2 regions of the Shewanella septentrionalis genome follow, and region 1 is predicted to be linked to the other one. Evidence: riboswitches for the same ligand, from Rfam matches in the RefSeq annotation. Region 1 holds a riboswitch; the other holds the start of a gene.
The links. A riboswitch is a leader RNA that binds a small molecule or an ion and turns the genes downstream of it on or off. The one in region 1 is predicted to bind thiamine pyrophosphate.
Positions count from the first base shown of each region.

Region 2: another riboswitch for thiamine pyrophosphate. It lies ahead of thiC (phosphomethylpyrimidine synthase ThiC); the one in region 1 lies ahead of NE536_RS13680 (TonB-dependent receptor).

Region 1 is NZ_JAMTCC010000022.1:45,406-56,464, reverse strand. Features, by position in the region: gene NE536_RS13720 (M61 family metallopeptidase) at 1-1,764, opposite strand, end outside; gene hinT (purine nucleoside phosphoramidase) at 2,221-2,577, shown strand; gene NE536_RS13710 (PaaI family thioesterase) at 2,574-3,101, shown strand; gene NE536_RS13705 (PaaI family thioesterase) at 3,088-3,585, shown strand; gene NE536_RS13700 (YcfL family putative periplasmic lipoprotein) at 3,727-4,122, shown strand; gene deoD (purine-nucleoside phosphorylase) at 4,413-5,117, shown strand; gene tsgA (MFS transporter TsgA) at 5,168-6,343, shown strand; gene NE536_RS13685 (Crp/Fnr family transcriptional regulator) at 6,411-7,091, opposite strand; TPP riboswitch at 7,289-7,414, shown strand; gene NE536_RS13680 (TonB-dependent receptor) at 7,469-9,664, shown strand; gene NE536_RS13675 (hypothetical protein) at 9,771-10,031, shown strand; gene pnuC (nicotinamide riboside transporter PnuC) at 10,078-10,731, shown strand; gene NE536_RS13665 (aminoglycoside phosphotransferase family protein) at 10,731-11,059, shown strand, end outside.
Region 2 is NZ_JAMTCC010000014.1:108,102-119,160, reverse strand. Features, by position in the region: gene NE536_RS10220 (putative metalloprotease CJM1_0395 family protein) at 1-634, opposite strand, end outside; gene NE536_RS10215 (hypothetical protein) at 640-903, opposite strand; gene thiH (2-iminoacetate synthase ThiH) at 1,006-2,121, opposite strand; gene NE536_RS10205 (thiazole synthase) at 2,118-2,882, opposite strand; gene thiS (sulfur carrier protein ThiS) at 2,884-3,087, opposite strand; gene NE536_RS10195 (ThiF family adenylyltransferase) at 3,104-5,884, opposite strand; gene thiC (phosphomethylpyrimidine synthase ThiC) at 5,887-8,010, opposite strand; TPP riboswitch at 8,212-8,310, opposite strand; gene NE536_RS10185 (hypothetical protein) at 8,478-9,797, opposite strand; gene trhA (PAQR family membrane homeostasis protein TrhA) at 10,304-10,987, shown strand; gene NE536_RS10175 (pentapeptide repeat-containing protein) at 10,963-11,059, shown strand, end outside.

The DNA of each region.
Region 1 (11,059 bases):
ACGTCCTAACCAAGCCGCGAGTTTAGTCTTGTCACTAATTGCTAGGGCGACAGTGTCCTTAGGCGCGGCAGTTATCATCAATTCACCCGTCATCAATTCATCCCGTCTAAACCAATGTAGATTCAAGGATTCACCCAGCGGATATTGCTGTAGCTGCGACTCAAATTGCGCGCTGACTTGCAAGTTATCGGCGGCGATTAAGATATCCCCCGCACTTAATCCCGCAAGGTGGGCAGGGCTGCCTTGGGTAACGGTCACCACTTTCAATCCCATCGGCGCCGCTTGAGTTTTCGCGCCGAATGCAATCTCATAACCTTTCGCTTGCCCGCCGCCCACATCCTGCGGGCCTTGGCTGGCTCGAAGGTTAAACTCGACACCAAATTCGGCGAGTAGCGGAGCCAGTGGAATATCGTCGGTGTTGTCTAAGTAGGCAAACAAATCGTGGCAATCACGGCCAAGGAGTCGCTCGACAATCGCTTGGTGACAGCCGTTAGTCGTGCCTTTGTCTTGCAGAGCATATTCCTGCCATAAAATCTGCATAACATGGTCGAGATTGTATTTTCCTTGGGTTTCACTGCGCAGGGTTAAATCTAAGTACAGCGCAAACAGCGCGCCTTTGGTGTAATAGCTGATGATGGCGTTTTGCGCGTTTTCATCCTGCTTATAGAACTTAGTCCAGGCATTAAAGCTGGAGTCCTTAACACTTTGTTTAAAGCGTCCTTGGCTGCGATAGACGCGGGTGAAGGTTTCACTCAGCATGTCTAAATAGCTGTGTTCATCTACCAGTCCGGCGCGATAGGTAAGGAAGTCATCATAATAGGAGGTGATGCCTTCATAGGCCCACAGTTGCGGCGTATAGGTTTCAGCCTCAAGTTTATAGGGTAAAAAGCACTCCGGCTTAATCCGCTTCACGTTCCAGCTGTGGAAATACTCGTGGCTGCACAGGGATAAATAAGTGCGATAGTCGTTATTAATTGGTGCATTGAGCGATAGCGGTAAGTCCTTGCGTGAACACATCAATGCGGTAGAAGCTCTGTGCTCTAATCCGCCAAAGCCATTGTCTAATACTGTGGTCATAAACAAATAACGTTTAAACGGCGCAGGCGTGCCGAAGAGATTGATTTGATACTCACAAATGGCTTTTAAGTCTTGGCAGAGCCTTGGCATGCAAGCGCGGTGGCGGCCATTGAGTACGATATCGTGTTGGACGCCGCAGGCATCGAAACTGGCTAAGGTAAATAAGCCCATTTCCACTGGATGATCGATAAGCTCGTCATAGCTTGTGGCACTAAATTGGCCGAAGGCAAAGTCGTCACCACTGATGCGGGTCATGCTGGTAGCGACGTGCCAATCACTTAATGTGGGCTCAGAGGGCGGTAACATAGTGACAGTGTGGGTTTGTTGTTCAAAACCGTGGGCGGATAAAAACACGCTACTGCCGTTAAAGAAGCCGTGGGTTGTGTCCAAATGCGCAGTGCGCACCGACAGATCCCAAGCATACACTTGATAAGTTAGAATAATTTCGCTGCTATTATTGTCAACCGACCAAGTTTGCTTATCTAGTTGGCTGAGCTTGAGCATTTGGCCATTAGCATCTTGTGCCTTGAGTTCAATAATATTTTTAGCAAAGTCGCGCACCATATAACTGCCGGGCAGCCAAGCGGGTAGGCTAAAGATTTGCACTGGCTTTGGTTGGGATAATGTCATAGTGACAGCGAATAAATGGGCTTTCGGATCGACGGGGATTATCTGGTAATGGATCATATTTATCCTGCAAAACCTGAGTATTTTAATGGTGGCCATGCTGCCAAAAATGACTGCAACTGGCAAATGAAAAGCAAAAATATCTACAGACACAAAGCGTTGAATTGTCAATATACCCAAGCAACCTGAAGATACGAGTTCAGAGCGCCTAGGGTGCTTCAATTCAAGGCGCATCAATGACAGAATGTCGGCCACCTTTTGAATTGATGCAACACGGGAGTGGAGTGCCCTAGACGCTCCGTCCCGGCGGGTTTTAACGCACTTTATGCTTTGTTGGTTATTTTTAACTTAGCCCACTAGGTCCGCAAATAACCGCAATCGCCATGGATGGCGTGAATGCCACTAATGCAGGAGCAATTAATGGCCTTGCCTAAAGTGCGTTAAACTCCAGCTGAATCATGCATCTTCAAGTTGTTTGGGTATATACTATGCCAACTAACCCAAGGAGGACGCCCCATGGCCGAAGAAACGATTTTCAGCAAAATTATTCGTCGCGAAATTCCCGCGGATATTCTGTATCAAGATGAACTTGTGACTGCCTTTAGAGACATTTCCCCTAAGGCACCAACCCATATTTTGATTGTGCCGAATCATTTGATCCCAACGGCGAACGACATGAAAGCCTCTGATGAGCCGGTGCTTGGCCGTATGATGACAGTTGCCGCTAAATTGGCGGCGGAAGCGGGTATCGCTAAAGATGGCTACCGACTGATCATGAACTGCAATCAACACGGTGGACAAGAAGTCTATCACATTCATTTCCACCTTGTGGGCGGGGAGCCTCTGGGGCCCATGTTGAGCCAAGGCAAATGAAGGTAAATTCGGATTTTTTCCCGCTGACCCAAATGGCGCAGCGGTTTGTGGATCAACTCGCTCAGTGTCGCCGTCTCGGTTTAACCGTACTGGAGGCGAGTGAGCACCATGTGTTGATTGAGTTGCCCTACAGCACTGAATTAATTGGTTATCCCGATACGGGCGTTATCCACGGCGGAGTCATTACCACTTTAATGGATACCGCCTGTGGCAGTGCAGTGGTCAGTGCAATTTTCCATAAATTCAAATTGTTAGAAATCTCACCTACGCTTGATTTGCGGGTGGATTATATGAAGCCCGCTCAGCCCCATAAGCCTGTGTTTGGGTTTGCGGAATGCTACAAGTTGTCTTCCAACATTGCCTTTACCCGCGCGATTGCTTATCAAGACAGCATAGATGATCCTATTGCCCATGCTGTTGGTTCCTTTATGCGGATCAGTCCAGAAATGGTGGGTGATGCCTTTAGACAAGCGCTGATGGGTGAAGCTGTGCCTGAAATAGGAGACACTGATGAGCGCAAATAATTCGGAACTTGGCGCAGCCAGTCCCACTCAACATGCCCAAGTAAAAGCGCCTATCGATGTGCAAGGTATTGTTAAGCGCGCCACTGAGCTTAACGATTTTGGTCATTTACTTGAGCACGTTCCCTATGCCAAATTTATTGGGATGAAGGTTGAGCGTTTTGGTGATGAACTGATTTTTAAATTGCCTGCTAAGGACGATAATATCGGTAATCCTGTGTTACCCGCCATTCATGGCGGCGTCATTGCAGGTTTTATGGAGATGTCAGCGATAGTGCAGTTAATGGTTTTTATGCAAACAGCCAAAGTGCCTAAAGTGGTCGATTTTTCCATCGACTATTTACGTGCAGGACTGCATAAAGATAGCTTTGCAGAATGTCGCATTACCCGCCAGGGGCGACGAGTGGCCAACGTGAATATCGATTGTTGGCAAACCAATCGTAAGCAGCTCATCGCTACGGCACGGGCGCACTTTCTGATTGATTAACTCGTTTTAGTGAGCAGATAGTTGAGTGATGATTAAGTCTGTCTTGTTAAGCATAAGTTCAGCACAGTTCACTTAGCTTGTCGTTTAATAGGGAATAATACGCGCTAGCCGCGCATTTAGTCGCGTGACTGGGAGAAATATATGAAACAAATTTATACCGGACTATTATTGGTCGCGGCGCTGACCTTAGGTGCTTGTGCCTCACATACCGCCGGGATTTCAGTGAGTTCACTGGGTGAAACTCGCGTCGATAATACCAGCTTTGCCCGAGATATTGCGGTACAGAGTGTGGATGCTCGCCGAGTCGGTGATTTAGTGCAGGGCTCTGCGCTGATTGTTAGCAAATCATCAACTGACATGCGTGTGCAGTATAAATTCACTTGGTACGACGCCAGCGGTTACACCATAGAAGATGAGGCAACCAGCTGGAAATCGGTCAAATTACACGGCAAGCAACAATTGCAAGTCTCCGCCGTGGCACCTAATGCTCAAGTGGTTAAATTTGATGTGTACGTGCGCGAAACCTTTTCGAACTAAGCCTGAGTTTACCTTTGTTTAGTTTATAAATTATTTTTTGATATAAAGTGATTGTTATAATGGCTTACTTCTCTCTGGGGTAAGCCATTTTTATCCGTATTGATTAATTTTTCAACAACCTTTTCTCATTTTTTATCTTTATTAATTCAGCCTTATCATGTTGAAATATGCGATTAATTACTCATTGTTGAGTAAAAAAACTTACTGCAGGGCTAGAACCGGACTTTAGTCCTAAATACATTTAGTGATTGAGCACTACTATCAGCATATTACCACATGAGGATAGAAAGATGACTGCTCATATTAATGCTCAACCTACTGATTTTGCTGAAACTGTTATTATGCCGGGTGATCCACTACGTGCTAAATATATCGCTGAAACCTATCTCACCGATGCCGTAGAAGTCACGAATGTTCGCAATATGCTTGGTTACACGGGCTTTTACCAAGGACAACGCATTTCCGTTATGGGGCATGGTATGGGTATTTCATCTATGGTGCTCTATGGCCATGAGCTGATTAATTATTTTGGCGTGAAACGCATTATTCGTATTGGCAGTTTAGGTGCAACACAAAAACATGTACAAATGCGAGATGTTATTTTAGCCCAAGCCGCAGGTACGGATTCACCTACTAACGCTAAGCGTAGTAGCGGCTACCAAATGGCAACTTCTGCGACCTTTTCTTTATTGCATAAAGCCTATACAACAGCGAATGAGAAAGGTATTAGTGTAAAAGTTGGCAATATCTTTAGTGGTGATCTTTATTACGATCCCGATGAAGATATGATCCCCGCACTTGAGCGTTTTGGGGTATTAGGTATTGATATGGAAGTGGCGGGGCTTTATGGATTGTCACACCAACAAGGTATCGAATCATTAGCCATTTTAACGGTATCGGATCATTGTTTAACCGGTGAAGAAACAACGGCCGAAGAACGCCAACTCTCTTTTAATAATATGATCGAGCTCGCGTTAGAAACCGCCCTCAATTAGGTTTAAAGCCATCCTTTGAACCCTTAGCATTTCACTTATGGAATGACATAATGAATAATAAAATTACTTTAACAGCCATCAGTTTTCTCGCCAATTTTATTATGGCGGGCTTTGCGACCCAATTTGGGATGTTGATTGAACCCATAGCTGAGAAATTTGCTGCTAATGTTAACGAAGTTGCATCAATCTTTTCATTGCTCAATGGTGGTGCACTCGCGGGGACGATTGCAGCATTTTTCTTTATTGAAAAAATGGGTATCAAAAGAATGACCTTGATAAGTTACAGTCTGGTTGCTCTTTCTGCTCTGGCTTTACATCTAACTAATTCCCTACAAGTTGTGATGGTGGCAATGACCTTGATTGGTTTTTGTGGCGGTATCGGTCTATGTATTGCTGGTACGATTGTGGTGTCTGTGTGGCAAGAGAAATTACAAAGCACAATGTTAGTAGTGCAGGATGCGACTTTTAATATTGCAGGTGTTATTTTTCCATTGATAACAACTTATGCATTAACAAGCTCACTATCATGGAGTTATAGCTATTTAGCTGTAGGTTTGGTCGCGTTAGGTACCGTCATTATTACATTATTCACTAATTTTTCTATATGTGAGCAGTCTTCTTCAACAGAAGATAAGCAACAATCTGAGTGGAATTTTGGAATTATTAGCGGGGGTATTGGATTATTTTTAGGGATGCTCGCATTATATACATTTTTAACTTGGGCACCTTTATTTGTAAAACAAAAATTTGATATTCCGTTAGAAGAGGCGGGTAATATTATTACCCAGTATTGGTCCGCTGCGCTAATTGGTGCCCTAATTTCGACTGTGATTGTGACTCGTATAAAAATTCACCATTTCTTAGTTGGTATTATTGCTTTAGCTATGGTGCTCACCTCTGCCATTGTCAGTACCAATAATCTTAATTGGATAGCTTATTTAACCTATGGTTACGGTTTTGTGTGTGCCGCGCTTTATAATGCATTTATTGCTTATGGCGTGTCTTTTGTAAAAAAAGCCAGCAGCAAAAATGTGTCATATATTCTTATTAGCGGAAGTGCAGGGGCGATGTTTAGCCCAGCCATCAGTTCTTTCTTTGAACGTATTATCGGATTACAAACAGTGATGTATGTGATTCCTTTGCTTTACGCAGCGATATTTATGTTATTGATCGTTTCAAGTCGGATGAAATCGGCTATGGAACAACACTCGCCATCGGTAAGTTAATTTACCTGTGCATCCATCCCACACTCGGTTGTTAAATTAAGTCGAGTGTGGGTTATGCTGAAAGCGATTATATGCCTGCTTCAACAAATTTCTTGAGTGCGTTGAGATCACAAATCCGAATGCCATCTTTTTTCCGCTCAATTAAGCCTCGTTCCTCAAGATTTTGTAGTGCCCGACGGTAGACTCGGTCGGTAGTACCAAATCGTTCAGCCTCTAAATAGCGTTTACTAAAGCCATCTACGGGCAAGTCATTTAAGTATTCATGGTAAATATCAAATGCCACGTTATAACTGATGGGATAGAGCAGTCGCCGAGTAAAAATATCCACTGTGTCTTGGTAGTCAATCGCAATTGCACTAGCGAAAAATAGCGCGAGTTGAGGGTGTTGACCGAGGTAATGTTGCAGTTTTTCAGCGCTAATCAACGTGATTTCTAAGGGTTCACTGGCAATAATGTCTAGTTGACAGTGGTACTGGGTGAAGAACTCCATTTCGCCAAACAGCTGTGAATCACAATCAATAGTACCTAATTGAAAACACCGACCATTTCTCGCGGTATGGCCGAGTGATACGCGACCTTGCTTCACCAATACAAGTGATGCCATCGCTTCCCCCTGCGTCATGAGGTGAGCGCCTTTTTTGAGCATTTTTATTTCGCTGATACAGCTAAGTACAACCGCTTCAATAAGTGGATAGTCTTGCTCCCATCGCTGGCTATAACGTCCTTTCGATAAAGGTTTTAGCTGCATCGACTATGATCCTCTTACTGTTTTCGAAATTGCGACCTTCTATAGCATTATCATGATAGGCGGTCAAATGGACGAAAGGATTTAGGCGGCTACTAAAGATATTTTCATCATACGAACTGAAGGGCCGTGGTTTTCGCGACATTTAATTGAATCGCAGAGATAAGAGTGCCCACTTTTTATTTCCGTCATGTATACTAGGCGCCGCCAAGGGGTGTTTGCAGCGAATGAATTTACGTTGATTACTGCAAACTGAGATGTCAGCTGACGAACCCTTAGAACCTGATCCGGCTAATACCGGCGTAGGAATGGGCCAATTAACAGCACACTTCTGAATCGCTTATTCGTTGCCGGATCTCAAACATTATATTTGAGGTCCTATGTCAAACCGTAAAACGTCAAACCGTCATTCCCCGTTTTTAACCCGAGCGCCGCTGGCATTAGCCATTGCTGCCGCGCTGAGCTCTGCTGCATTTGCACAAACCGACGCTATCGATAAACCCGACCCCAGCACTGAGATGGAAGTCATGGTAGTGACGGCGGATTTTCGCAGTTCAAGCTTAGAAAAAATGCCTTCAAGTATTACCGTTATCGACAGTCAAAAAATTCAAGATGAAAGCGCGCAGCATTTCGAGGATGTGCTTAATTCTATTGCTAACTTTAACTGGTCAGGTGGAAGTTCGCGGCCAAAATATTTTCAAATTCGCGGTGTAGGTGAACAAGAGCAATACCAAGGTGCGCCTAATTCTTCTGTGGGTTACATCATTGATGATATCGATTTATCCGGTATTGGCATGGTGTCGAGCATGTACGATCTACAGCAAGTCGAAGTGCTGCGTGGACCACAGGGCACACGTTATGGCGCCAATGCTTTAGCGGGACTGATTTATCTGAAAAGTAACGATCCCACCGATGTGTTTGAACATGGCGGCGAAGTCTCGTTAGGCGATGATGATTTACGCACGTTTAGCGGTTTCAGTTCTGGCCCATTAACGGATTCTGGCAAGCTGCTTTATCGCGTGTCACTGCAGCAACATCAACAAAATGGCTACCACGACAACCTCTATTTAGGCCGTGACGATACCAATGGCCGCGATGAGTTCAGCGGTCGCGCTAAGCTGCGCTGGTATGCGACTGACGATTTGCAGTTTGATTTAACTGTGCTGCACGCCGATTTTGATAATGGCTACGATGTGTGGAGTTTAACCAATTCACCGACCCAGACGACATCGGATCAACCGGGTGTCGATAGCCAGCGCACCACAGGCGCAGGCTTTAAAGCGACCTATTCTGGTGCCGAAACCTTTGAGTTGACCTCGTTAACCTCTTTTGCGAATACCGATCACCATTACAGTTACGATGGCGATTGGTCGAACCCAGAGTATTGGGCTTCTAAGCAATGCAGTGATGACGATGGCAATCTGGCGCCGTGCCAATATGATTATTTTTGGGATAAAACTGGCCAGCGTAAAACCGCGTCGCAAGAGTTTCGCTTAAGTTCTACTGAGCAGGGCCGAATTTTTGCGGACAGCACAGATTGGTTGCTTGGTGTGTACGCCATGAATCTGAAAGAAGATAACCAATTGTATTCTGAATACAATACTTGGCCGGATGAAGTCTTAGACTCTGAGTATGAAGCGACGAACTATGCCTTGTTTGGTCAGCTCGATACGGATCTGGGCTCAGATTATGCCTTATCTGTAGGTTTACGTTTAGAGCGCCGCAATAGCCATTACTCAGATACGAATAACGATAATTTCGACCCGAGCGAAACCATGTGGGGTGGGCATATTGCAGTGAGTAAAGTGCTGAATGACTCACACAACGCATATGTCCGTGTCGCGCGCGGTTACAAGGCGGGCGGTTTTAATATGACTTTGCCTGTCGAACTGAACGATAAAAAAGAGTTCAGTACTGAGACGCTTTATAACTATGAAATCGGCCTTAAATCCCATTGGCTAGCAGGGCTTATCGATACTAATCTGGCGCTGTTCTATATGGACAGACAAGATCAACAGGTGGCGGCATCCCAGCAAGACCCTGATAAACCACAGCGTTTTATTTTGTTCACCGAAAACGCTGGTAGTTCTAATAACTATGGTGCTGAGTTAGATGCGACCTGGTATGCCACGGATAATCTACAAATTTACTCAAGCTTAGGTTGGTTAGAAACCGCCTACGGCGATTATCAGTATCAGGACAAATATGGCACTGAGGTGGATTTAACTGGCCGCGATCTGGCCCATTCACCACACTTTACCTACAGCCTTGGTGGGACTTATCGTGCCAATTCGGGTTGGTTTGCTAACCTAAACTTAAGCGGTAAGAGCGAGTTTTACTATTCAGACAGCAATGAATCCCGTTCTGAACCCTACACTATCGTCAATGCCCGCGTGGGTTATGAGGCGAGTGCATGGTCGGCTTATTTATGGGGCCGTAATTTGTTCAATGAAGAATACGGTGTGCGCGGTTTCTACTTCGGTAACGAGCCTGATAATGGCTGGGCAGAAAAGCAATATATTCGTTACGGTGATCCGCGTCAGATTGGCGTCACCTTTAACGTTAAGTTTATGTAAAAGCTTATGTAATGGCTCAGGTCACTATGAGCCATTTGAGTTAACTTATGACTAAGCTGTAGTCCGGTGTAAGGGCTATAGCTTCTCTCAAATTTAAGGAATTAAGATGAAACTGACCGCAGAAATTAGCATGTATCCCTTCAATGAGAACTACCTCGATCCGATTAAGTGGTTCATTGGTCGCGTGGATAGCTATCCTAATATCGAGCGCGTGACCAATGCGATGGCAACCCAAGTGTGCGGTGATTATTTAGATGTGATGACTATGCTGGCGACCGAGATGCAAGCCGCCCATGAGAAGTGGGGCAAGGCAGTATTTGTGTGTAAGTTTATCGGTGGTGAGTTGAATTTAGCCCACAGCGAATAATGTTTTAGCGTCACATACGCGATAAATCGGCAGTGAGAACAACACAATGACAGATTTATGGTTAACCTTGGTCGAGAGTATGAATGCGGCCTTTGGTGAAGTCCATGTGATGACCGCATGGGAAGCCTTGGCGGTACTGCTAGCCATGGCATATCTACTGCTGGCGATGAAGGCGAGCGTCTGGTGCTGGGCGGCGGCCTTTGCCAGTACCGCCATTTACACTGTGTTGTTTTGGAAGGTGTCGTTACTGATGGAGTCAGTGCTGAATATCTATTATATGGCGATGGCGCTCTATGGATATTGGCTCTGGACCCAGGGCGGCGATAAACATCAAGGGGTCAAAGTGACCACTTGGCCGTTGAAAACCCACTTGAAGTTGATCGCGGTGACAGGCGTTATTTCGCTTTGTGTCGGGCACGGCATGGCGATGTATACCCAAGCCGCGTTCCCCTATTTAGATGCGGCCACGACCTGTTTTGCTGTGATGACGACCTATTTAGTGGCGAAGAAAGTACTTGAGAATTGGCTCTATTGGGTCGTTATCGACATAGTGTCTATTTACCTTTATCTCAGTAAAGGCTTGATGTTGACCTCGTTATTATTCGTACTCTATGTAGGGCTTGCAGTTGTAGGGTATTTCCTGTGGCGCACTGCGTTAGCCGATGCCCGTGAGGCCAATGCCTTGAAGTTACTCAGTTAATGCTCGATGTCAATGCTGCTAAGCCATACTCAGCGGGCGAATCATTCAATACACTCTTGCCCATACTCAAACGAGCTGGGCTTGAGCAAGTGCAGAGTATTTGCGAGCTTTCGGGCGGCTTGAGTAATCATAATTATAAGATCACTACGCCAACAGGGTGTTATGTGCTGCGGGGCAATGCCAATGCGGCGGACAGTTTTTGCACCCGCGAGCAGGAGCGTTTTTACTGGCAACAACTCGCCCAAGCTAAACTTGCCCCTGAACTGCTGTGGGTGAGTGAAGATGAGCGCTATTATCTCAGCGATTTTATTGAAAGTGACCTTATTGA
Region 2 (11,059 bases), on a different contig from region 1:
AACTGGCATCCGCATGCAAACTTGCCCGATCTTTTAACCCATTGACTTGAGCAACATTTGCTTGAGGAGCATTGGTTTGAGGAAGAGCAACCTGCGGCCTTGATTCAGCAAAAGGATTGGCCTTTAGTGCTTGACTTGCGCCATTGAACGCAGGTGGTAGTACAGGCGTAACATCCGCAATTGCAAGCGGCGCTTTTAAAGCATCAATACCTGCGACATTTGAACTTATGGGTGTCGCGGTATTTGTATCGCTGAATAAAGGCGTTGATGATATAGCTGCAGGCATTGCAGAAAATGTTTGAGCGCTCGATTGCAATGAACTATCAGCCGAAGAACTTGCGTTAAAAGATACATTCGGTGATGAGTGGAGAGATTGAGAAACGTAAGTTACTAATGGAGCAATAGCCGAAACTTTAACCGGAGCGGTTGAGGTTCCAGTAAAATGTGGTTCATAGGCACCACTCGCTTCAAGTTTTGCGGAGCCTGCTTGAGTGCTGACTCCTTGATAAGTGCTATTAGCGTGAGTCTTGCTTTGACTGTGACTTTGGCTTAAATCAGTGCTTAGCGTCTTATCATGTGCCGAAAATGAAGAGGATGGCGCTCCAACCTGAGGTGATAGCGCCACTACTGACATGATGTTTACACCTTAATGTTAATGATCGAACCTATCGTTTCTGAATCAGTTTCAATCACCTCTGTAGAGGCTTCACCTTGTCTTAATGACTCATTTGCCGCCAATAGTGCCGAGGTTTTATCGGGCTGGGCAACATCTCTAGCAGGCTCAGCCGGAGTCGCACTTTGCGTCTGTGTAGGTTTAGCCACATCTATTGTTGCTTGAGTAAGCCCAGATTGAGCACTTTGCAAGCCTTGCAGACCGGATGAATAAGCAGATTGGATTTGCATAACGGTATTCCTGCATGCTGTGATTAATGGGTCAATTATTGACCAGTAACGTGCAAAAGTACAGATTTTATCCGCATTCTCAGCATTTATTTACGGCCAGATTTATCCTGTGATCCAATTAGCTTCCCAATCCTTAAATACGGGATTAAAACCCTGCCGTTGCATCTGTTCGATAACTTGCTCGACACTGCGATCATCGCTTATCTCAAATTGATCGAGTTGACTGTCAGGCGCTTGATAGCCTCCCGGTTGTGTCGAACTGCCCGCACTGATTTGAGTGATCCCAAGTGGCAAAAGATTATCCCTCAGCTCAGGACTTTCTCTTGTCGACATGCTGATATCAAGCTGTTGATTAAAAAGTCTAAATGCACAAATCATTTGCACTAAACCTAGATCCGATAGCATGACTTTTGGGGTGATCCCGCCAGTACAAGGTCGTAACCTTGGTAGCGAAATACTAAAGCGGGTGCGCCAATAGCGTCGCTCTAAATAGTCGAGATGATATCCCATCATTAACGCATCTAAACGCCAATCATCCAGCCCTAATAAAACCCCAAGACCAATTTTATCGACGCCCGCCGCCGCAACTCTGTCCGGTGTTGCTAAACGATAGGCAAAATCCATTTTTTTACCTCGAGAATGGTGACGAGCATAAGTTTCGGGCTGATAGGTCTCCTGATAAATCATCACAGCATCTAAACCTAGCGCGACTAACTGGCGATAATGGTCCTCACTCATGGGCTGGACCTCCATCGCCAAATGGCTAAATTGCTGCTTTACCAGCGGCAACATTTGCTTGAAATAATCGATGCCGACCTTAGTTTCATGCTCACCCGACACCAGCAAAACAGAATCGAAGCCCCTATCTTTGATAATGGCCATTTCGGCCATCAACTCCAGCTCATTCAAGGTCTTGCGTTTGAGTTTGTTACTCATGCTAAAGCCACAGTAATCACAATCATTAGCGCACAGATTCGAGACGTATAGCGGTAAATACATACCCAGATTCGCGCCAAATCGCTGCCGCGTAAGCGCCGCTGAACGTTGTGCCATGGTTTCTATATAAGGTTCAGCCGCAGGTGATAACAAGGCCAGTAAGCTACGTAAATCCCCTGCTGGACTCACTAACGCCCGCTCAACATCCTGGGCAGTGCAAGAATACAAATCGAGTAACAGTTTATCCCGTGGGATCTTGGCAAATTCCGCTACAAAACTCATTGGTTTAAAAATCCCGTCAGAGGACTGGTATGTACCGCGCCCGTTTGTACTCGGCCAAGCCCAGCTTCAAAGGCCCGTCTACCGCATTGCACCGCCTCTTTAAAGCACTCGGCCATCACTATCGGCGACGCACTGCTAGCGATGGCGGTGTTAACGAGCACCGCATCGGCGCCCAGCTCCATTGCCCGCGCAGCCTGTGAAGGCGCGCCAATACCGGCATCGATCACCACTGGCACCCGCGCCTGCTCTATGATGATTTTTAAAAAGCTTTCAGTGACTAAACCCTGATTACTGCCAATCGGACTCGCCAGTGGCATAACCGCGGCGCAGCCCACTTCTGCTAAACGACGGCACAGCACAGGATCGGCATGCACGTAAGGCAATACGATAAAGCCTTTCTCACAGAGGATTCTAGCCGCCTCTAAGGTTTCAATCGCATCGGGCATTAGGTACTTAGGATCTGGGTGGATTTCGAGCTTAATCCAATGAGTTCCCAGCATTTCACGGGCAAGCTCAGCCGCAAACACTGCTTCCTTGGCGTTTCTCGCCCCCGAAGTGTTAGGCAATAGCCGGACACCCGCTTGACGTAACGGCGTGAGTAAATCATCAAGCCCCATTCTAAAATCAATTCTTTTCATCGCAACTGTCACTAACTGAGATTTTGAAGCCGTTATCGCCTCAAGCATCACTTGGCTATTGCTGAATTTTCCCGTTCCGGTAAATAACCGTGATTCAAACTCCACATCGGCAATCGTTAACATACTAGCCTCCCGCTACAGCTGAAAAAAGTTCCAATTTATCTTCATGTTGGCAGAGAATCGATTGCCAGCGATTACGCGGAACCACCTCTGCATTCAACACGATAGCGACCGAATCGAGGGCTATATCTTGCGCGAGGATCACCGCCGCGAGTGAAGTCGGTTCCGTTAATGGCTGCGGGACATTATTTATGTGAATTAAAATCATATCAAACCTCCATACTTTATATTTTGCTGGGCTTATCGGATGATAAACAAACCTCTTTTGGACCACATACGTCACAATGGGGATCCCGCGTTAATGTCGCCGCTGTCCATGAAAGTGATTTAGCGTCGAAGCGCCAAAAACGCCCCAACAAGGCACTTTTCGATTCATCACATCTATCCATATTCAGCAAGAGTTTCATGGCCACCAAAGATTGCATTGACGCCATCACGCCCACGCTCGGCCCGAGTACGCCTTGGGTACTGCAGCTCTGCGACACTCTCGTCTGTGCGGGGAAAATACAGTGATAACAACCACCAGAGGGGAACAGCATTTGGTCGACCGCGAACAATTGGCCGCTAAATGCTGCGATTGACGCGCTGACTAAAGGTAAAGCCGCTTCGATACAGCTGCGATTAATGGCTTGGCGAGTCGCAAAATTATCGGTGCAGTCAAGCACAAGTATTCTTTTACCCTGTTGTTTCGCCTCTAGAATATCAGCGAAGTGATGAGCCGCAGTTTCTGTATTAAATGCTGTTTCATGGGCAGTCACAGTGCACTGCGGCGCTAAGTCATTGAGCTTTTGCTTGGCAACTCGCGCCTTATTGAGCCCGATATCGCCATCGCTGAATAATAATTGTCTTGGCAGATTTGATATTTCAACCTTATCCATGTCGATTAAGGTCAAGCAACCAATACCTGCGCGAGCCAGATACTGCGCCGCCAATTGGCCTAAGCCGCCAAGCCCTACAATAACAACGTTGGCATCGGCCAGTTGTAATTGCCCTGCCTCACCCACTTCTGGAAGTAAGACTTGCCGGGAATAAAGCATAAAATCGGCATCGCTAAGTGTTTTGCCACTGACCGTCTCGCCATGATAAAGCGGTTTATTTGTGCTCATATTTGGCATGCACTTAGCACCCAAATATGGCTCCCAAGCTTGGCTAAGCACTGCAAACGCCGCGACTGGATCCTGAGCCTCGGTTATTGCCCGCACCACAGCAATATTGGCCACACCAGTGGCTTTCACCTTTGCTAAATTATCTAAGTCGATGCCGCCAATAGCGACCAAGGGATAATGGTCTTGGAACAGTGCGACATAGCGTTTAAGTTTTGCAAGCCCTTGGGGCGCCGAAGGCATTTGCTTCGTCGTGGTTGGGAATATATGCCCAAGCGCTATGTAGGATGGCGAGTATTGGTGCGCCAATAGCAACTCGAAATAACTGTGGCTCGATATGCCTAGCGCGAGCCCCGCGGCTTGAATGGCCGCTAAGTCAGTAACGGCGAGATCTTCTTGGCCTAAATGTACCCCGAAGGCATGGTATTTTATCGCTAACTGCCAGTGATCATTAATAAAAAGCTGTGCATTAAAATGCTTGCCTAAGGCAATGGCTGTTTGAATTTGTGCTTCTAATTCGGAGCCAATTAACTCAGGTTCACCTGACTTAGATTTGCCTGACTCACATCTATCTAGCGCAGACTTGCCTAAATCAAATTCGACTGGCGCTGAACTAGTTAACTCGCTGATGTCAGTTTTGATCCGTAACTGCACGGTTTTAACGCCCGCAGCTAACAAACTTTCCAGCATGGTTAAGTCATTCACTACGGGGTAAACACCAAGATCGGCATCGAGCACTTTAAAACAGTGGGATAAAATATTTTGAGGTGGCGTCGAGGCTATTCTTACCTGAGCGGTTGCCTGAGCTGTTGCGGATAAAACTGTTGCAACTAAATCACTTCTAACATCAAGATGTCGATTGAGGTGATGACGAATAAAATTGCCATCACACAGATTTATCTTGGCATAGCGGGACAAGTTATTAGGCCAACCCGTACGGGCCAACGGCCCTGGACCTTGCCCTAAACCAATCGCCGCGCTTAAGCCTTGACTCACATAGGCTTTGGCAACCACCACCGCATCTTGCAATACAAAACCCTGCGCTAACACAGCGGCAATGGCCGATGACAAAGTGCAGCCGCTCCCATGATTATGGCGGGTATTAACCCGTTGGCTGGCTAACCAGAAGCGCCCATTTTGATGCAGCTCAGAGCTCGCGCGCACTTGACGACAAACTAGATAATCCTCGGCAAGCTCAAGATCCCAGCCATTACTCTTGTAAGCGGTATCAAGAGCGTTAGCGTGAGTTTGAGCATGAGTATCAGCAAGAATGTCAGAGCTGCCAAAGCTTACATCGCCCCCTTTGGCGAGCACACTGCAATCAAGACTCTGAGATAAAGCCAGTGCAGCAGCAGCGAATTGCGCTTTCGTTGAAACATCACTGTGAGTTAATCGCCCAAGTTCAAGCACATTGGGCGTGATAAGTTCGATTAAACCTTTGAAAGGCCTAAAATCTAAGGCTGATTTAGCCGCACTTTTTATATCCTGACAGTTATCGACTGCTAATGCATCGCCACAACTGGCGACCATCACAGGATCGACAATCACAGGCACAGATGGATAGTGGATTTTAAAACTCGCGATCCAATCTGCCAGCAATGCCACTTGAGTTTGATCTGCCAGTAAGCCGATTTTAATTGCTTTGGGTGGTAAGTCGGAAAGTAAAGTCGTCAGCTGAGCCATTAACATCGCCGCTGATACGGGCTCGACTAAAGTGACCGTCACAGAACTTTGCGCCGTCACTGTGGTGACCACACTGCAACCGTGACAGCCCAAATCTTGAATTGTCGCTAAGTCCGCCTGAATACCGGCACCGCCGCCACTGTCTGAACCAGCTATGGTCCAAACAAACGCGGGACGCTCGGTATTCATGGGCGCATTATCCCCATGAATACCCAACATAATTAGGCTTCCTCAGCTTCGGCGACAAGCTTGTCTTTCACGTGATAGATCTCGGCGCCCGAGGCAGCAAATTGTGCCGATTTTAGCGCCATTGCCGCTTCCAACTCCTGCGGCGTCTTGATTGTGACTTGCATGGCTTGGGCTGCCGCTTCAACTTGCTCCGCCTTCGCTTGTGCCGCCTCTAAGCCAGCGGCATAGGCGCGCACATCTTGGGTGATTTTCATCGAACAAAATTTAGGGCCGCACATAGAGCAAAAATGCGCGACTTTAGCGGATTCCTGCGGTAAGGATTCATCGTGATAAGCACGTGCGGTTTCAGGATCGAGTCCTAAGTTATATTGATCTTCCCAGCGGAATTCAAACCGCGCCTTTGCCAGCGCATTATCACGAATTTGCGCACTTGGATGACCTTTCGCCACATCGGCGGCGTGGGCGGCAATCTTATAAGCAATCAAACCTTGCTTAACATCTTGTTTATTCGGTAATCCTAAGTGTTCTTTTGGCGTGACATAACACAACATAGCGCAGCCGTACCAAGCAATCATGGCCGCGCCTATGCCGGAGGTGAAATGATCATACCCAGGTGCGATATCGGTGATTTGCGGGCCAAGGGTGTAAAACGGTGCTTCATCGCAGTGAGCTAACTGCTTGTCCATGTTCTCTTTAATGAGCTGCATCGGGATATGTCCCGGCCCTTCGATAATGGTTTGTACATCGTATTCCCACGCGATTTTGACTAGCTCACCTAAGGTTTCAAGCTCTGCAAACTGGGCAGCATCATTGGCGTCGGCAATTGAGCCTGGACGCATACCATCACCTAAAGACAGGGATACATCGTAGGCGACGCAAAGCTCACAGATCTCACGAAAATGGCTATAGAGGAAGTTTTCCTTGTGGTGACTCAGGCACCATTTGGCCATGATTGAACCGCCGCGGGAAACGATCCCGGTAACGCGTTTAGCCGTCATCGGTACATAACGAAGTAACACACCAGCATGAATCGTAAAGTAATCAACACCTTGCTCCGCTTGTTCAATCAAGGTATCGCGGAACACTTCCCAGGTTAAATCTTCTGCCACGCCGTTCACTTTCTCCAGCGCTTGATAAATCGGCACTGTGCCAATGGGCACTGGCGAGTTGCGGATGATCCATTCGCGGGTCTCGTGGATATAACGACCCGTGGATAAATCCATTACCGTATCTGCACCCCAACGGGTTGACCAGACGAGCTTTTCCACTTCTTCCTCGATGGATGACGTCACCGCAGAATTACCAATATTGGCGTTCACTTTCACCAGAAAATTACGCCCTATGATCATAGGTTCGGCTTCGGGATGGTTAATATTCAGCGGAATAATCGCGCGGCCACGGGCGACTTCAGCGCGGACAAATTCGGCGGTAATCGGTTCGCCGACTAAGGCACCAAAAGCTTCGCCCTTGGCTTTACGATTGAGGATTTCATCCTGTACTTCGGCAAGTGCCATGTTCTCGCGGATCGCCACATATTCCATTTCGGGAGTGATAATCCCTTGACGGGCATAGTGTAATTGACTGACTCGCTTGCCCTGCAGCGCTCTGCGTGGGCGGACAATGGCACTCGAGCCTGCCTCAAAACGCAGATGGTCTAAACCATCATCGGCGAGTCTTTGTTGGGTAAAGTCTGAGGTCGCACAGGGTAATTGCTCTGTATCGTTGCGGGCTAGGATCCAGTTTTGTCTTAATTTACCAAGGCCTAGACGCACATTGATGTCGGCCTCAGGATCGGAATAAGGTCCGGCGCAATCGTACACTCGGATTGGCGGATTTTTCTCCATGATAGGCGCATCATCTGTTCCGCCCACCAGCGTGTCAGTCTGCAGAATGTGTCGCATGCCAACGCGAATATCGGCACTTGAACCTTCGAGATAAATCTTTTGTGAATTAGGATGTTGCAGTGGCGCTAACGTATCGATAAAGGCTTGGGCCTGCGCGCGGGTTTCGCGGCGACTCGGCGCCTTAGGCACGATTGATTGACTAGACTCAGCCGATTTATTAGGCATTGTCGATTTATTAGGGATTGTCGATTCTGGCGCTGTGATTTCTGTCGCATTGGCAGCTACAGCTGGGTTTTGGTTTGAACTGGACATAAGCAATCTCACGTTAAAAAATGGAGTTGCTTGTCTGGAGAATTGAGTTGTTGATAGCTGGACATGGCAATCAACTTTTGTGGCCAACACTGGCTTCAAAAATTGAGTTACCCTGCTCAATAACAATTAAATCTAAACATTAAGGCTTAAAACACTGCTGAGTAAACAGGTGTTCAAGCCGTCTATTTTTGCGATTTAATGTGTGTTATTACGCTTGTTTCCTTCGCAGGTTTTAACCTGATCAGGTTCAACGGATCCCGAATAAACGGTCTCAGCCAAGAGGCACTCCGACAAGATGAGTGCGCAGTATAGACAGAAGCGGCAGCAACAAACAAGGAAAAAAGCAATTAAAAACCTTAACTACCAATCCAAAATAAAGATTCATAATTTATTGTTTTTAATTGATTAAATTAAATTAAACTAAAAAATCTATAATTAGCATGAAAATAGATCATAAAAGAAAGTCACTATTTATGGGGTTTGAGCATCATTTTATTTAATCGAGATTGAATGGCATCATCAATAGCTTGATTGATTTTTTTGCCACTGCAGTTAATGGGAAAACCTAAATTTTCGGCGTTAGGATTAATTTGTGTCCCCAGACGGACGACGCGATAACAAGTATCCCCTATACGCACAATACGATTTGGGTCTAAGGGTAAATCTAGACTCGTTGTGCCACCGAAATCATCGGCGTTAGGGACAAATAACACTTCCATCTCAGGGCTCATTTCACTCATATTCGATTTCCGGGTGAATTTATCGGCCTGTTCAATGACGAGATCATCGAGCGCTTGCTCGCGCTGACGTTCAAAATATTGCTGGGTGAATAAACTCATGCTTGAGCTTGTCGCTATTGTGCTCTCACCTTCTGCTGCGGGCGAACTCTTAGTGCCAAGCTGCGGCTTTATTTCTGTGGTATCAAGCGTATTAGTTGGTTTTTTTGCCGTCACTTCCGCGGACTGTACTTCACTTTGGGCACTTGATTGAGATTGGCTTGATTGAGTGATGTCCGGTTTAACCGTATCTGGCTTCACTTTTCCCTGATCTACTTTTTCAGGCACGACCTTTTCAAATATTGGCATAGGCTTAACTTGAGTTGCAGGCGTGGGAACAATTGTAGGCGTAACAGAACTTGTCATCTCAGTCTTATCCTCGGCCTTGCTCTCTGTTTCTAGCGCAGCGCTTTCAGCCTTCTCTACTGCGGGAGCATAAATAAAGTAAGCTTTGAGCGCCGTCACTTTAGGGCCCCGGCTTTCAGTTTCTGTTAATCCAAAGGGATTTAACTGTGGGCGCCACAAAATACAGATAAGTAAAAATAAACACGCATGCACTAAGAGCACAAAAAATAACAGACTTAATCCTTTGAAATACGGCTGACGAGTACGTAACCCCAATCCTTGAGCACGGGTTTGTATTGTCCTAGGCAGTTCAGGTTTGGATTCAGATTCAGCAACCAATTTATCTTGATGTTGATCTTGATGTTCAGCATGGATTTCTTGCAGTACTAAATCTTGGGCTTGCTCTTGGTCTATAGCTTGAGTGTCATGCTCAGTGACTAAACGGCCTGCACCGCGATTGAACGCTGACGGCTCGGCAGCAGTGGTAAAAACTGGCGTTTGAGCAGCATCTAGATCAACGAAGTGATGATCAAATGCAATAAAAGTCTCGCCTTCTGGCGATGTGACCGAAAAAAGCAAAGCACTATCAGTATCATCTCCAATCGCTATTGCTGTAGGAGATACTGTCAATAAAGGCACGGCTTTGGGTTGACGTTGAAAAGGCAAAATCCATCCTTAGGTTTTGTGTAGTCTCAATTGATTTCGATGATGCTTAACGTGGAACAATTACACTCAAATCCAATATCAATCCAATATCGAGTTGCTGAATATTGAAAGAGAATTATCCAATGATTGCATTTACTTGCGAGTGCTCAACGCAGATTAGAGGAGGCAAACAGGGTAAAGTTCAACGCGAATGCAACACGTTACAAGCGCAGTGCTTACGCTAATGCTTAGTAAGACACTTGTCAGTCGAGACAAATAAGGCTGGGAATTGAGATCACAATCGCGCTAAATTGATGGGAAAATGCTTGCTAACTCTTACGTCTTAAAGCGGATAACATCATCAATGCGATACGCTGACGGGAATACAAGACGGCGTTAAAAATCTAAAGGGCGAAAACAATAGAAGCCAGCCACACACTTAAGCTTACAAGTGTACGCTTAAATATGGTGATTTATTTTCCTAACTGATAGACTTAGCCATTATCGTTTGCGAGTGTGTATCTACCATGTCGAGTCAAAGTGTTATCGAACAACAAAACCCAGCTAAAATCCCTGCTAAGTCTGGGCCGTATAGTATTAAAGAAGAGATCGCTAATAGCGTATCCCATGGCTTAGGCGTCATCGCAGGCATAGTGGCATTAGTACTGATGTTACTCAAAGGGCAAGATCATCTAACGACAATTCAACTAACAGGCGTTGCCATTTATGGTGCGAGCATCATAGTGCTTTTTCTATGCTCGACCTTATACCACAGCGTTAGCCATTCAGGCTGGAAACATAAACTTAAGATCGCCGATCACTGCGCAATTTACTGCTTGATTGCAGGAACTTACACACCTTTGATGCTGATAAGCCTACAGGGGACGCAATCGATAGTGATTTTAACAGCGATTTGGTCGCTTGCGATTGGTGGGATCTTATTTAAAACGCTATTTATTCACAAATTCAAAAAGTTAAGCTTAGTCTTGTATCTCGCCATGGGCTGGCTATGTGTCACTGTGATGGGCGATTTAACGGCGGCCATGTCGGAGTTAGGTTTTAATCTATTGATCTTAGGCGGATTATTTTACACTTTAGGTGTTGTGTTCTACGTCGGGAAACGCATTCCATTTAACCATGCCATTTGGCATTTGTTCGTGCTTGGCGGTGCCATGAGTCACTTTCTGTGTATTTATCTGACTGTTATTTAAATGGCTATGATTTACCTGATGGTGATTTAACTAGCTCTAATTTAAATGGCTATGATTTAACTGATGGCGATT